One region of the Bacillus cereus group sp. BfR-BA-01316 genome, then DNA from elsewhere that is predicted to be linked to it. Evidence: riboswitches for the same ligand, from Rfam matches in the RefSeq annotation. Region 1 holds a riboswitch; each other region holds the start of a gene.

Region 1 (3,271 bases):
TTACTTAGCACTTCACATGCAAGCAAAAACTACTTCTGAAACTTTATAAGAAATAGTAGAAGAGATCTTCACAGTCTGTGAAGATCTCTTCTTTTTGAGAAACTCTCTATAATAGAAGCTAGTTAATTTGAACCGAGAAATATTTACCAAATATTACTATGTGTTATTTAAAACCAGCTAAACCCTATTAATATCGGGATAAACATGAAAATAGAAACAAAACAACGAGAAAAATTGACTTATTAGTCATATTTTTTAGTATTCATTTTGAGAATTTCCTGTATAATACAATTTGAAAGAAAATCTATGGTTCGACAAGAGAACACTCCTTTCGGTTTTGCTAACTGAAAGGAGTGTTTTTTTAGGTGGTTAAAAATTCTTCGGTACTCATTACATTTGCATATACTACATTTAAACTCGCTAAAATTGCATTGTGAATATAAACAGCTGGTATAGTAGCGTTTTTAAATGAAAGATCTTTTGTCGCACAAGCATCGTGTATAACGGTACAATGAAAGCTAAAATCAAAAGCAGCCCTTACTGTAGCATCAATACACATATGGGTCATCATTCCGCAAATTACGACGTGCTCAATTTCTGAACGTTGTAATCGCTCTAGAAGGTCAGTTTCTCGAAAGCTATTTGGATAGTGTTTCAGTATAACAGTTTCCTTTCTAAGTGGACGGACATTTTCGTGAATATGGACACCTTCTGTATTGGGTAGGAAAAAAGTAGCGTCATTTTTTATAGCTACATGTTGGATATGAAAAATAGGTTCGTTTCTAATTCTAAAATGTTGTAGTAGCTGACTAGCATATTCACTTGCTTCTACTGGATTACGTAATTCCATCTTTCCATTTGGAAAATAATCATTTTGAATATCGATGAGCAAAAGGGCTGTTTTCATATATTTATCTTCCTCCGATTTCATATTCAAATACTGTTATTCAATTAGTAGAGAAGATTCTCCTTTTTAAAAGTATGAGTGAGGAGGATTTTACATAACTATAAAAATTACTATTGTATTGTGATTTTTTATTTGAAAATTTTAATAGAGGGATAATTAATGTTTTTCTAAAAAATGTATTGACTCTTATTATTCTGAGTTCTATAATGACAATTAAATCGATACACTCTTATCCAGAGAGGTGGAGGGACTGGCCCTACGATACCTCAGCAACGGGTTTTTTAATACCGTGCTAATTCCAGCAAGCCTATAAAGGCTTGGAAGATGAGAAGATGTGAATGAGTACATATATAAGTGCTCTCCTTCTTATCTTTATTACTGATAAGAAGGAGAGCACTTTTTATTTTATCTCGAAAGCTCTACTTCAAGTTTTTACAGCATATAGGAGGGAAGAAAATGATTTCTTTTAACAATGTAAGTAAAGTATATGAATCAGGCGGACAATCAGTTCATGCCGTGGAGGATGTAACGTTGTCAGTTGAAAAGGGCGAAATTTTTGGCATTATCGGATTTAGTGGTGCAGGGAAGAGTACGTTATTACGTTTAGTAAATATGTTAGAAAGACCAACTGCAGGAACAATTTCAATAGATGATAAAGATATTACATCATTATCGGCGAAAGAATTACGGAAACTAAGACAAAGAATTGGAATGATTTTTCAAAGCTTTAATCTATTTAATTCAAGAACGGTGTTTGGGAACATTGCTTATCCATTAAGGTTAGCGAAATTGCCGAAGAATGAGATAAAAGAAAGAGTGAATGAACTACTAAAATTTGTTGGTTTAGAAGATAAAGCGAACTATTATCCAGAACAGTTATCAGGGGGGCAAAAGCAGCGTGTTGGGATTGCAAGAGCACTTGCGACATCACCAGATATTCTCATATGCGATGAGGCAACATCAGCTTTAGATCCGGAAACAACGACAGAAATTTTAAATTTATTAAAGAAAGTAAATAGAGAGTACAATTTAACGATTCTACTTATTACACATGAAATGCACGTTGTGAAAGAAATTTGTCACCGTGTAGCCGTTATGGAAAAAGGAAAAGTAATTGAAGAAGGAAAACTGTTTGATGTTTTCACACAACCAAAAACAAAGACAACTCAAAATTTTGTACGCTCTGTTATTAATGATCACTTACCAGAAAGTGTTCTAGCGAAAATTCAAAACGGAGGTCAGATTTATCGCCTGACTTTTACTGGGGAAGAGACAGGGCAGCCTGTACTATCATATATTGCGAAAAACTATAACGTCGATGTAAATGTTCTTTACGGAAATATTATTGAACTCCAAAATGTGCTATTTGGAAATCTTCTTGTAGAACTACAAGGTGAACAGAAAGAAATTCAAAAAGCATTACAACATCTAAGACTGCAAGTACAGCTGAAGGAGGTGGAAGCTCATGCGAGTTGATTGGAGTATATTTTGGCCTCGCATATTAGATGCGACAGGGGATACCCTCTTAATGGTAATTGTAACCCTTATATTTGCTACAATTCTTGGTATACCTCTAGGTTTACTTTTATACGTAACGAGAAAAGGAAACTTTTTAGAAAACAAATGGGTCTTTTCTATTCTTAATATCGTAATTAATACAATTCGTCCGGTTCCATTCATTATCTTTTTAGTAGCTTTAAGTCCGATAACAAGAAGTGTTATTGGAACGACGATTGGAACAGCAGCAATCTTCCCAATGACGTTAGTTGCATCAATTGGTATTGCTAGAATGGTTGAAACAAATCTTGTTTCTGTTCCGAAAGGGGTAATTGAAGCAGCACAAGCAATGGGCGCTTCACCACTTAGAATTGTTTTTGAAATCCTCGTGCCAGAAGCTTTAGCACCATTAATCTTAGGTGTCACGTTTATGACAGTTGGTTTAATTGAATTTTCTGCAGTTGCTGGGCTTGTCGGTGGTGGCGGTCTTGGTGACTTAGCAATGACATATGGTTATCAACGCTTTGATACGTCAGTTATGTTCGTAACGGTCGTTTTACTTATTATTCTTGTACAGGTAGCTCAAAATTTAGGAAACTACTTTGCGAAAGTCTTTTTACGCAGATCATAAAAAGGAAGAGGGGAAAAGAAAATGAAGAAAATTTTAGCATTTGCATTATCAGCGATTGTAGGAATTACAGCCTTAAGCGGCTGCACAGGTGGAGACACAAGTGCAGGAGCGAAAGAGAAAGTAGTTCGCGTAGGTGTAACTGGAACAGATGGAGACGCTTGGGAAATTTTAAAGAAAAAAGCTGAAAAAGAAGGAATTAAAATTAAACTGGTTGAGTTCTCTGATTACACAACGCC
Region 2 (3,271 bases), on a different contig from region 1:
CATATACAGAAGTTGCACCTGGAAAATCACCAACGCGCGCTGGATCACCAGTTAAAGCTAACACTTCCTCCATACCTAATGCTGATAATCCAAGTAAATGAGACTGCAGTCCAATGACGTTATGATCTCTACACGTTAAATGCGTCAATACCGGAATATCATGCTTCGTTAATAATGCACCCATAGCCATATTCGAAACGCGAGGAGATGCTAATGAATTATCTGCTAGAGTAATAGCATCCGCTCCAGCCCTTTTCAGTGCTCTTGCCCCTTCAAAAAATCGCTGCGTGTCTAAAGTTTTCGGTGGATCTAATTCCACTACAACTGTCGTTTGTTTCTTTGCCTTCTCTGCGAGAGTAACATGAGCTCTCGAACGCTTCTCATGTGTATGGACCACTGTAGGCCTTTGAATCGTCTCCTTTGCTATTACAGGTACAACATTTGCAATAGCACGTTTCATTCCTTCAATATGTTCCGGGGTAGTACCACAACAACCACCTAATAAACGAATACCTTGTTCAATAAATTTTGGTGTCATCTCTTCAAAATATGCTGGACTTCCCTCATATACGTAACGCCCCTCCACATAATTCGGAAGACCTGCATTCGGATATGCTGATAAATAGCCATTTTGAGGAATCGATATCATTTTGAAAGCTTCCGTCATATGAAGTGGCCCCAGTTGACAGTTCAATCCAACAACATTGGCACCGTAATCTAAAAGCTGTTTTAATATTTCATTGACATCATTCCCATTTTGAGTCGTACCTGCCTCATGTAACGCTAACTGAGCAACAATCGGAATATTCGTTTGTTTACGCAATACTTTAACGGCATGCAATAATTCAAATTCATCATAAAAAGTTTCTAATAGTAATCCATCAACCTGTTCTTCTAGTAAAGCACCTGCCTGCTCAAGTAACATAAATTCTCGCTCTATATCAGTCGTTGTAACAGCACCAATATGTTTCATACCTCCAATTGTCCCTAAAATTGCATTCCGCTCTGTTACCGATGCTTTCGCAATATTCACTGCCGCTTTATTAATTTGGACAACTTGATTTTCTAGACCATACATGCGGAGTTTCGCTTCATTCGCACCATACGTATTCGTTTGAATAACATCCGCTCCAGCAGCTACATATTGTTTATGGATCGATATAATTAAGTCCGGATCAGACAAATTCAATTCTTCAAAACTACTTTGTAAACCATGCGAATGTAATAAAGTTCCAACTGCTCCATCACCTATTACAATTCCTTTTGATAATAAATCTAGTAATTTCACGAATCTCCCTCATTTCTATCAATATAAAAACCCCCTCTTCACTTTGAAGAGGGGGACATAATTGTTCCTCCTCTTATTATGCAAAACACACGTTTTGCAGGTTTTAGCACCGTTTCAAACATTTAGTTTGCAGGTTGCCGGGTTTCACAGGGCCTTTCCCTCCACCGCTCTCAATAAGAGTTTGTCTTTATTATTTTATTTATGTAGCTAAAAGGAAATACGTTCCCCTTTTAACAATGTCTGTTAATTTTTTAATAAATTTAGCATGCACAAAAATAAAAGTCAATGACACTTGCGGAAAAATAAAAATAATTTAAAATAAAGTTGCAATTCAATTATCTTTTGTTGTAAAGTTAAAAACATAATAAAAATTTCATACGAACATTCTTATCTAGAGAGGTAGAGGGACTGGCCCTATGACGCCTCAGCAACCATTAACATTCATTCGTTAATAAGGTGCTAATTCCAGCAAATTGTGAAAGATTTGACAGATGAGAAGAAGACTCTATTCAAACCGAAAGCCTTCTTCTTAGAAGGCTTTTTTTATTTTAAATTCACTTAGTCGTTCACTTTAAAAAGGGGGAATTTTCACATGTCAACAATCGAAACAAAACTAGCACAAATCGGGAACCGTAGCGAAGCTACAACAGGAACTGTTAATCCACCTGTTTATTTCTCAACTGCTTATCGTCACGAAGGAATTGGTAAATCTACTGGCTTTGACTATTCAAGAACTGGAAATCCGACTCGCGGTCTTTTAGAACAGGCAATTGCAGATTTAGAAATCGGTGAGCAAGGGTATGCCTGTAGCTCAGGAATGGCGGCTGTCCTCCTTGTCCTTTCACTATTCCGTTCCGGAGATGAGCTTATCGTATCTGAAGACTTATACGGAGGAACATATCGTCTATTTTCCGAACATGAAGACAAGTGGAATATTCGATGTAGATACGTAGATACACAATCTATTAAACAAATTGAGCAAGCAATCACATCTCAAACGAAGGCTATTTTCATAGAAACACCGACTAATCCATTAATGCAAGTAACTGATATCGCCAATGTAGCAAGTGTAGCGAAAAGGCACGGACTACTTCTTATTGTAGATAACACGTTCTATACACCTTATATACAGCAACCATTAACAGAAGGTGCAAACATCGTCCTTCATAGCGCAACTAAATATTTAGGCGGGCATAACGATGTACTAAGCGGACTTGTCGTTGCGAAAGGGAAATCTCTTTGCGAGGAGCTTGCTCATTATCATAATGCCTCTGGTGCTGTCTTAAGCCCGTTTGATTCATGGCTATTAATTCGAGGCATGAAAACTTTAGCACTTCGCATGAAACAGCATGAAGAAAATGCTCATGCAATTGTTGCTTATTTAAATGATGAAGATGGTGTGACAGATGTATTTTATCCAGGAAGAGGTGGTATGATTTCATTTCGCCTTCAAGATGAAACTTGGATTAATCCTTTCTTACAATCTTTATCCTTAATTACATTTGCTGAAAGTCTTGGCGGCGTCGAAAGTTTAATGACTTATCCAGCAACGCAAACTCATGCCGATATTCCTGAAGAAGTTCGAACAGCACGTGGTGTGTGTAATCGTCTTCTCCGTTTTTCAGTCGGCATCGAAAATAGCAATGATTTAATTCAAGACTTAAAGCAAGCAATTAAAATTGTAAAAGAAGGTGTAAGAATATGAGTTATTCCATAGATACGCTTTTACTGCATAATCAATACAAGCATGACACACACACAGGAGCTGTTAACGTTCCCATCTATAACACATCAACATTTCATCAGTTTGATGTAGATGCTTTCGGAAAGTACGACTATAGTCGATCTGGAAATCCGACACGTGAAGCTCTTGAAGATATCATTGCTTTATTAGAAGGCGGGACAAAAGGATTCGCCTTTGCATCAGGTATTGCAGCAATTTCTACTGCATTTCTCCTTCTTTCACAAGGCGATCACGTACTC
Region 3 (3,271 bases), on a different contig from region 1:
TCTTATTCAATAACGGGTGATAATCTCAACTTGCGCGTCCAAAAAATTAGCAATACGTACAAACGTTTATTAAATTACATTAAAAATATTATTAAGAAAATTATGTTAAAATACATCAGAAGGCTATATTTAAATTAAAGGGGATATATCATGAATTTACACATTACGAAAGAAATCAATACCACCGCTAAAAACTATATAAACAATCAGCTTTATGAATATAATTTAAAGCACTTTCCATCTGATTTAAGAGACAGATACTTAGAGATTCATTTATTTCTTAAAGATGAAAATAGTAAGATACGCGGGGGAATATTAGGTGAAGTCTGTTGGAATTGGTTAGAGATTCACTCTTTTATCATCGATGAAGATATACGTGCATTAGGGTATGGAACTAAACTGTTATTAGAAGTAGAAAAAATTGCTTTAGAAAGAAATTGTGATTTTATAAAAGTTGACACTTTAAGCTTTCAAGCATTAGATTTCTATAAAAAATACGGTTATAAAGAGTATGGTATCCTCGATAACGTAGGAAGAGATTATAAGCACTACTATTTGAAAAAGGATTTATAAATAATAAAAAACGCTCAGAGAATGTTCTCCGAGCGTTTTCAACTGCTAATAATAAATGTCTCTTTATTTTATGCAGTTTTATGATACTCTTTTTTTTCCGCCACTTTAGAAAACCTCGGGAAACCAATTAATATAGAAATGATTCCACATACTCCAACTAAAATTGGATAAAATGCATATGGTAACAATTCGACCGGAGATAACGCAGCAAATCCTGCCGCTGTTAACATTTGAGCACCATATGGGATTAACCCTTGTATACAGCAAGAGAAAAGATCCAGTACACTCGCTGATTTACGGGGATCAATTTCATACTGATCCGCAATATTTTTCGCAAGCGGACCTGTAAAAATGATAGAGATTGTATTATTTGCTGTACACATATTCGTCATACTCACTAAGCCAGCAATACCAAACTCCGCTCCTTTTTTCGAACGAATATTACGTGTTAAAAGATTCATTAAATATTGAATGCCGCCATTATACTGGATAAGTTCAACCATACCACCGATTAAAATGGCAAGTAACACTAACTCCATCATACCGCCCATTCCAGTCGTTACACTTTTAAAGAAACTCTCTAACGTATAACTTCCATCTATAAGACCGATAACACCAGATAGTACAGTTCCACCAGTTAATACAATGAGTACATTCCAGCCAAGTAGCGCCGTAACAAGTACACCTGCATATGGTAAAATCTTCACCCAATCAAACGTATGAGCTTTAATTTCTGTATCATTTCCTAAAGTAATCATTACTAATAGTACAATTGTAATGACTGCAGCTGGCAATACAATTAAAAAATTCGTTTTAAACTTATCTTTCATTTCTGTTCCTTGCGAACGAACAGCAGCAATTGTCGTATCAGAAATAAATGATAAATTATCGCCAAACATCGCTCCGCCCACAACAGTAGCCATCGTAAGCGCAATTGAGATATCAGTTTGCCCACTAATACCTACAGCAATCGGTGCTAATGCAGCAATTGTTCCCATTGAAGTTCCCATCGCTAATGAAATAAATGCCCCTATAACAAAAATTCCAGCAACGATAAATCCTTGGGGTAAAATAGATAACGCTAAGTTAACAGTGGAATCGACTCCGCCCATCCCTTTTGCTGTTTCAGAAAACGCCCCTGCAAGTACAAAAATCAGAACCATGATCATAATATCAGGGTTTCCTGCACCTTTAGCAAATCGTTCTACTTTCACATTAAAGCTTTCTTTACGATTCATCACTAAAGCGATTCCTACAGCAATTGAAATCGCTACAAGTATCGGCAATTTATAGAAATCACCTGTAATAATCCCAGAACCAATAAATAGCGCCAAAAATATTCCAAGTGGTAATAAAGCTAAACCATTTCCTCTCGTTTCTTTCAAAGTATCATCTCTCCCTAGTTTTCAACCTTTTCTAATAAACAACAAAAGACCTCTTCCAATGAGAAGAGGTCTTATACATCTATAAGAAACGCTCTTCTCATCTTTCAAGCACATGCTTGCTGGATTTGGCACAGCACTCTGAAATCGAGTCCGCTGCCGAGGCATCGTAGGGCCAGTCCCTCCGCCTCTCTTTATAAGAAGGTTTCATATTTAATTTTTAATAATAATTTCTTTCCTAACTTTACTCGCTTACAAAACAAAAGTCAATTATTTTTTGTATAGTTTTTTTGGTAATTATACAAAAAGGTGAATAAACCAATCATTTTAACTTTTTAATTTCTTTATCCAATATTGAGATCCAATAAAATTTTCTATTTTTTATAGTCGCTATAATCCATTTTGTTGTATTCCATGCTAACTCATATTCTTCCTTTGTAACATCACCAATTTTATAAGCATCCTCTAACTCGTCTTCATCCAATACATAGATTTCACCGTTCGGTAACAATACTACATCTAAGTATAAATCATCAAAATAAGGTAAACCACGATCGTCTATTTTAAATTCTTTCGTCACATCGATATAATATTGCACTAATTGTTTTTGATTGTCTAACATAGCTGTAATTGCAAAGTTTTTCCCGTTTATAAAATATTGCATCCATGTATACCCATCACCTGCAATGCAAAGCTCTTTACTATTGTATTCTTTATAACTAGGCTCTCTCACCTTTTTTATATCCAATATTCCTAACATACCTGCTTCAGCTTGTTTTACTGTGTATGTCTTCTCTAGTAATCGCTTCCACGTAGAACCATCACCGTACTTACGTTTCATAACTTTCTCTCCTCTTCTACATACAGAAAAGCTCTCACATAATATGTGAGAGCTTTTCAAATCATAATTAAGCCGCTTGACCCTTTTCAGATATCTCTTTTAAATAGGCTTGTCCTTTTTCAGCGTCATATTGACCTTCCCACTTAGACATAACTACAGCCGCTAAAGAGTTACCTACAACGTTAACTGCTGTACGAGCCATATCTAGAATACGGTCAATACCTGCGATAAACGCTAAGCCTTCTGCCGGGATACCTACTGTACCAAGTGTTGCTAATAATACAACGAATGATACGCCTGGTACACCCGCGATACCTTTTGATGTAACCATTAATACAAGTAATAATGTAATTTGTTCTGTAATGGATAATTCAATACCGTACATTTGTGCTAAGAAAATTGCCGCAATTGCTTGATATAAAGTTGATCCATCTAAGTTAAATGAATAACCTGTCGGAATAACGAAAGATGTAAT

What was found. A riboswitch is a leader RNA that binds a small molecule or an ion and turns the genes downstream of it on or off. The one in region 1 is predicted to bind S-adenosylmethionine.
Region 2: it holds a riboswitch for S-adenosylmethionine, as region 1 does, so the genes downstream of both, metI (cystathionine gamma-synthase/O-acetylhomoserine thiolyase) here and MR071_RS10455 (methionine ABC transporter ATP-binding protein) in region 1, are expected to answer to the same signal.
Region 3: it holds a riboswitch for S-adenosylmethionine, as region 1 does, so the genes downstream of both, MR071_RS19145 (Na+/H+ antiporter NhaC family protein) here and MR071_RS10455 (methionine ABC transporter ATP-binding protein) in region 1, are expected to answer to the same signal.

Annotation. Positions count from the first base shown of each region.
Region 1 covers NZ_JAKUGX010000010.1:25,093-28,363, forward strand. Annotated here, with positions in the region: gene pruA (L-glutamate gamma-semialdehyde dehydrogenase) at 1-49, shown strand, start outside; gene MR071_RS10450 (cysteine hydrolase family protein) at 362-931, opposite strand; SAM riboswitch class I at 1,134-1,238, shown strand; gene MR071_RS10455 (methionine ABC transporter ATP-binding protein) at 1,364-2,383, shown strand; gene MR071_RS10460 (methionine ABC transporter permease) at 2,373-3,035, shown strand; gene MR071_RS10465 (MetQ/NlpA family ABC transporter substrate-binding protein) at 3,057-3,271, shown strand, end outside.
Region 2 covers NZ_JAKUGX010000002.1:110,682-113,952, forward strand. Annotated here, with positions in the region: gene MR071_RS02270 (bifunctional homocysteine S-methyltransferase/methylenetetrahydrofolate reductase) at 1-1,288, opposite strand, end outside; SAM riboswitch class I at 1,359-1,468, opposite strand; SAM riboswitch class I at 1,673-1,786, shown strand; gene metI (cystathionine gamma-synthase/O-acetylhomoserine thiolyase) at 1,881-2,993, shown strand; gene metC (cystathionine beta-lyase) at 2,990-3,271, shown strand, end outside.
Region 3 covers NZ_JAKUGX010000028.1:39,764-43,034, reverse strand. Annotated here, with positions in the region: gene MR071_RS19150 (GNAT family N-acetyltransferase) at 151-573, shown strand; gene MR071_RS19145 (Na+/H+ antiporter NhaC family protein) at 642-1,958, opposite strand; SAM riboswitch class I at 2,053-2,158, opposite strand; gene MR071_RS19140 (ribonuclease FAU-1 family protein) at 2,278-2,796, opposite strand; gene gltP (glutamate/aspartate:proton symporter GltP) at 2,864-3,271, opposite strand, start outside.